One region of the Propionispora hippei DSM 15287 genome, then DNA from elsewhere that is predicted to be linked to it. Evidence: riboswitches for the same ligand, from Rfam matches in the RefSeq annotation. Region 1 holds a riboswitch; the other holds the start of a gene.
The links. A riboswitch is a leader RNA that binds a small molecule or an ion and turns the genes downstream of it on or off. The one in region 1 is predicted to bind cyclic di-GMP.
Positions count from the first base shown of each region.

Region 2: linked by a shared signal. The riboswitch ahead of F3H20_RS06565 (methyl-accepting chemotaxis protein) and the one ahead of F3H20_RS08040 (methyl-accepting chemotaxis protein) in region 1 are both predicted to bind cyclic di-GMP.

Region 1 is NZ_FQZD01000011.1:89,617-92,736, forward strand. It holds gene F3H20_RS08035 (anaerobic C4-dicarboxylate transporter) at 1-968, shown strand, start outside; cyclic di-GMP riboswitch class I at 1,090-1,180, shown strand; gene F3H20_RS08040 (methyl-accepting chemotaxis protein) at 1,435-3,120, shown strand, end outside.
Region 2 is NZ_FQZD01000009.1:70,366-73,485, reverse strand. It holds gene F3H20_RS06570 (HAD family hydrolase) at 1-509, shown strand, start outside; cyclic di-GMP riboswitch class I at 833-920, shown strand; gene F3H20_RS06565 (methyl-accepting chemotaxis protein) at 1,116-3,101, shown strand; gene F3H20_RS06560 (GGDEF domain-containing protein) at 3,103-3,120, shown strand, end outside.

The DNA.
Region 1 (3,120 bases):
CCGAACGGCCTATGGCCGTTGCTTCGGTGGCATCCCAGATGGGAATTGGCGCCTCGCCGGTATCGGTTTCGGTCGTTTCGTTGGTGTCTATTCTGGCGCAGGCTCATGGTGTCGGACAGGCTATCGGTATTATCCAGTTATTGTCGGTGTCTATTCCGGCGACTTTCTTCGGGGTTTTGGCGGCCGCTTTGTGGAGTATGCGGCGAGGCCGGGATTTGGATAAGGACCCGGAGTTTCAGGCTAAGCTGCAGGATCCCGAGCAAAAAGCGTATATTTATGGCAGTTCGGATACCATGCTGGACAAAGTGTTTCCCAGGCAGGCCTATTGGGCTACCTGGATTTTCTTTGCGGCCATTGTTCTGGTTGTCCTGCTAGGTGCTTTTCCTGGTCTGCGCCCATCCTTTGCCGGTGCCAACGGCAAGCTAAGTCCCTTGTCGATGAATTTGGCCATTCAGATGATGATGCTGATTGCCGGTGCCGTGATTATGATCGTCTGCAAGGTGGATTCCCGGGAGGTGTCCAACGGCAATGTCTTCAAGGCAGGCATGGTGGCCATCATTTCGGTATTCGGTGTAGCATGGATGAGCGACAGCTTCTTCCAGGTTCATTTCAAGCTGCTGCAGCAGTCGCTGGCCGGTGTCGTAGCCAGTCAGCCCTGGATGTATGCCGTTGTTCTGTTCTTAGTTTCCAAACTGGTAAACAGTCAGGGAGCAGCGATTGTGGCGATTGCGCCGATCGGTCTTAACCTGGGTGTGGACCCCCGGTTGATTGTGGCCTTTTTCCCGGCGGCGTACGGCTATTTCGTGCTGCCTACCTATCCGAGTGATTTGGCCTGTATTGGTTTTGACCGTTCAGGTACGACGAAAATAGGCAAGTTCATTATTAATCACAGTTTTATTCTGCCTGGTATTATCGGTGTGATAACAGGCTGTATCGTAGGCTATACACTGGTAAGCATATTATTTTAAATGCAGGAAAAAAAGGTCTGTTGTCAGGCCTTTTTTTGTATACCGTAATAATGATTTCTAGTTGACAAATTATTACTTTTACTGGATACTAAGAGAGTGTCAATTGTGCAAAGCAGTAAAAATGAATATTGGGCAAACCTGCCGAAAGGCAGGGACGCAAAGCTACGGGTCTAACGACAATGAATTTTGCCTATGATCGCCATGCCGCCAAGTAACCGAGGGGTTAGTTGTTTTGTAGGACAGGGCTATCCCTGTCTTTTTTGCATGGTCAAAAGAAGCTAACCCGTCTGATCGTTAGACCGGCAAGTAGTTTGCCAGACTTGCGCGGCATTGCGGACAGGGCATGAGTCCCTGGGGCGTCTGGCAAGAATGATGGAAGGAGGCGGTTAGGACTGAGCGACAAGGTAAGGGTTCCCGACTTTTGGTGTAGAGGAAGTAAAAACGGGTAGAGGAGATTCAGTGAACAGTGAAATTAACGATAGGTAAAAAGATTTTTGGGGCTTTTCTTGTTATTATTAGCGGCATGGTTCTCTTGAGCGGTTATACTTACTATAAAATTGGCCAGATTAATGAAGAGTACCAGTCTACTACAACGATAAACATTGAAAAACTGATTCTGGCGGAGGAACTGTCCGCTAATATTGTAGATGAAGCCGCGACGGTCCGTAAATTTAATCTTACCGGCGATCCGGCGGCACGGGAAGAGTTTGCTGCTATCCGAAAGGAATCAAACGACAGAATTGACCGGATGGAGCATATTTTTGTAACGGAAAGTGCGAAGAAAAGCATAGTCGAGATTAAGGCGGCCAAGGCGGAATACGAACAATTGGCCACCCAGGCCATGCAGGCAGGTCTGGCCAATGATCAGCAAGCTCTGAAAACCATCATCCAACAAGGGACTGTTCCCTATGCAAAGGTAACCAAGCAAACGGATGAACTGGTTGATATGATTAAGGAGTATGTTAAAACAGAACAGGCGAAAATTGCCGACAAAGCAACAACCAATCAGCGGGTTCTTTTCATTATCAACGGCCTGATTATTGTGCTGGCTGTTGCCATTAGTATTAAACTTAATAGCTCCATCTCTACGGCGGTAGGCCAATTGGTCCGGGCAGTTACGGAGATTGCCGGCGGGAAAATTACCCGAGACAGTATTCGCGTACAGTCAAATGATGAAATCGCTGATTTGGCTGCTGCGGTAAATACGATGAAAAGCAATATGCGGACAATGATTCAGCAGGTTATGGATTCGGCCGAACTATTGGCTGCTTCTTCGGCGCAGTTAAAGGATAATTCCGGCCAAATGGCGCAGGCCGGCAGCCAGGTGGCGGACTCGATCAACGCCATTGCCTCCGGGGCCGAGCAGCAATTGGCTTCCATCGATGCGACGGCGGCGGTAATTACGCAGATGTCGGCCGGAATTCAACAGGCTGCGGCCAATGCGGCGGAAATTAATGAACGGTCGGGCGAAGCGGCGGAAACGGCAATCCTTGGCAGTGAATCGGTGAAGGGTGCTATACTGCACATGAATAAAATAGAAGAAAACGTTTCCCATTCGGCTGAAGTGGTTACGCAATTGGGCATGAGGTCGAAAGAAATTGGGCAAATTATCGACACGATTTCGCAAATTGCCAGCCAGACTAATCTGTTGGCGCTGAATGCGGCGATCGAAGCGGCACGGGCCGGGGAACAGGGACGGGGGTTTGCCGTAGTTGCCGAGGAAGTGCGTAAGCTGGCTGAACAGTCACAGGATGCGGCCAAACAGATTGCCGAGTTGATTGGCATGATTCAGACCGATACCGACAGGGCAGTTGCCGTCATGAACGAAGGACCGGAACTGGTCAGTCAGGGGGCGGATGTTGTGCATATGGCCGGACTGGCTTTTCAGGACATCAACGATCTGGTTCAAACCGTTCATGAACAGATGCAGCAAGTGTCGGACACGCTACAGCAAATTTCCACAGGCAGCCAGCAAATTGTCTTATCGGTAGAACGTATTGACCAGCATAGTAAACTGGCAGTAGGCAAGACACAGGCGGCTTCGGCAGCTACAGAAGAACAGTCGGCGTCGTCGCAGGAAATTGCAGCGGCCAGTGAGGAATTGTCCAGCACGGCAGAGGAGCTAAAGCGTATTGTCGACCGGTTTCAATTA
Region 2 (3,120 bases), on a different contig from region 1:
ATGATGTGCCGTTTAATTTCACCGGCAGCCTGGGTATCTGGTCGAGCCCGGCGGATCATCCGGTGCTACAGCGCCATAGGGAATTGTTCGGTGCCGACTTATCAGGCGATGAGCCCTGGATATTTTCCTGGCAGCCGGAAGAGATTCACTCCGGGATGGTCACCGCTATGTTTGCCGCCGAACAACAGATGCTTACCTGCCGGGATTGTTTGCCAAAAGACTGGCTGGTAGATATGTACACCTCGGAAAATATTCGCATGGATATCCACTTGCCCGGCCATACCAAAGGCAAGGGTGTCCGCTTTTTGCACGAAAAACTGGGTATTGATTTTGCCAATACCTTCGCTTTTGGCGATGCCCGCAATGACCTGGAGATGATGCGCCAGGTGAACTATGGCATTGCCATGGGAAATGCCACCGAAGAACTGAAGGCGGCTGCCTTTGCGGTAACCGACGATGTGGATAAGGACGGAATTTATAAGGCACTGAAAAAATATAATGTGATCTGAATGTTGTCTAAGCCAAAGAAGACAGCCTGGTATCCGTTGACGGGTATCAGGCTGTCTTGATATAAACTTCAGTTCAGCGGCCGAGTGGTTTTCCGGGTTAGGGTATAGGCTAAATGTCGCGCATAGTAAGATCGGATAGGAATATATAACTTATCAGGTTGATGATTTGGATATAGTGGGCCGGATCAGGAACGGCATGCTGCAGGAAGTGGTCCATTGAGTGAGACATAGCTACAGTGAGCTTGCTGACGAAAAAGTCAAAATATGAGTGAGTTTTGTAGAATAGCAAGAGGATTTTCCTGTAATTTGTCGAAAAGGAAAATAAATGGAATGGGCAAACTCAGCCGAAAGGTGAGGACGCAAAGCCATGGGTCTAAAGGGTTAGCTACCGATGACTGCCAGGCTGCGATTGAAATATCAATCGTAGCCTGTTTTTTTTGTTTTCGATCAGTAAACCTGGCCGGCTTACTGCAAAAAAGTGGACAGAACCCAAGGTGGCGGAACCAGCTCCGATGAGAGGAGGGCAGCAGCAACCTTAAGGACATTGCAAAGCGATTTCCGATGATTGAAAATGACAGTTGATACCAAAAAGTCAGGGGGATTTTTATGAAAATGTTAAAGTCACAACTCACTATTGTTATAACGGCTGTTATTGTCATAAGCTTGTTGCTTGTCGGCGGATTAAGCTACCGCAATCAACGGAATCTCATTCTAGAGGATGAAGCACAGGAATTTAAAAAAATAGACATGATTGTCCAAACCAGTATTGAAGAATATTTGAATCGTTCCGCTGCGGTCGCCGCTTCCCTTGCCTATAATCCGGAAGTGGCACGCCTGCTTAGCGAGCGGGACCGGGAAGGTTTATTCCGGCTGGTTGGCCCGGTGTATAAGCAGCTTAAGGAGCAGGGCGTAGAACAAATGCAGTTCCATCTGGCGCCGGCGACTTCTTTTTTACGAATTAATGCGCCGGGTAAGTTTGGTGATGACTTATCGGGCTTTAGAAAAACGGTAGTCGAGGCTAACAAATCCCTTAAGCCTGTTGTCGGCATTGAAGCCGGCGTTACCGGCTGGGGTTTTCGCGCTGTTATGCCAGTTTATTTCAATAATGCCCCTGTCGGTACGGTGGAAACAGGCATGAATTTTGATAAAGTCTTTTTGGAAAAACAATTAAAGGCCAAATTCCCCGGTGAGTATTATTGCTATGAGTTGAACCCAGACGGAACGGACAAGCTGTTGGCAGCGACTGCGGATGAAGACCTGCTGGCGCTGCCGATCGATACTGCCCGGCAGGTTGCGGCCAGCGGTGCGATGAGCTACGGCTATAGTAATAACGGTGAGAAGGCTTATGTAGCGGTTCCGGTCCGGGATTACTCCGGTCAGGTCAAAGCCTTGATCAAAGTGGTATTAGACAGGCAGAATACATTGGCGCAACTGCAGAAAAACATGCTGATAACCTGCGTATTAAGTGCGGGTGTCTTGGTGCTTGCGGTTTTTTTAATTCTTTTGGTTATGAAACGCCAATTAGTAAACCCTATTTATCAATTGCTGGAGAAAATGGAGCAGGTAGCGCAGGGTGATTTGAGTATTTCCTTCGCCCGGGACAAACGGGGTGAGGTCGGACGCCTGGAGGGGGCTATTGGCAATACGCTACAACAGCTTTGCAACTTAATTTCCCAAATCCAGCAAGTAGCTCTGCAGCTTGCCGCTGCCAGCCAGACATTGAATGCCAATGCCGATCTGTCGGCTCAGACAGCTGCTCAGGTGGCGGCAGTGATCGGAGAAGTAGCGGATGGAGCGGAAAAACAATTGCGGGCTGTCGATGGCGCAACGGCGGTTGTTGAACAAATGTCGGACAGCATTGACCAAATTGCCGCTCATGCCAACCAGGTGGCCGGTACTTCGTCGCAGTCGGCTGAAACGGCGCAAGAAGGCAACAAGACGGTGGAAAACGTCATTAGACAAATGGGAAATATCGAAAAGGCTGTGGCGCATTCTTCGCAGGTGGTGGTCAAGCTGGGAGCTGCTTCCCAGGAGATCGGCCAGATTGTCGATACCATTTCCGGATTGGCCGGCCAGACCAATCTGCTGGCACTTAATGCTGCCATTGAAGCAGCCCGTGCCGGAGAACAGGGACGGGGTTTTGCCGTAGTGGCGGAAGAAGTCCGCAAACTAGCCGAACAATCACAGGAAGCTGCGAAGCAAATTAGTACTTTAATTGCTGAAATACAGCACAATACGGCTGACGCGGTACTGGCCATGGAAGGAGGCACCAGAGAGGTCCGCAATGGCGCGGAAGTGGTTGTAGAGTCCGGACGTGCTTTTCAGGCTATTTTCCAATCTATCGATACCGTATCGGAACAGACCAGGGAAATTTCTGCCTCTATACAGCAAATGACCGGTGGCAGCCAGCAAATTATCCAGTCTGTGAAGGATATTGACACGATCAGCAAAGGAGCTGCCAGTAAGGCTCAGACGGTGTCGGCTGTGACAGAGGAACAATCGGCAACTATGGAAGAAATTGCTGCCTCCAGTCAAACCCTTGCTAAAATGGCTGCAGAATTAACCCGAGCCGTAGGCCGGTTTAAGCTTTAATATAAAGAACCGGCGGGCC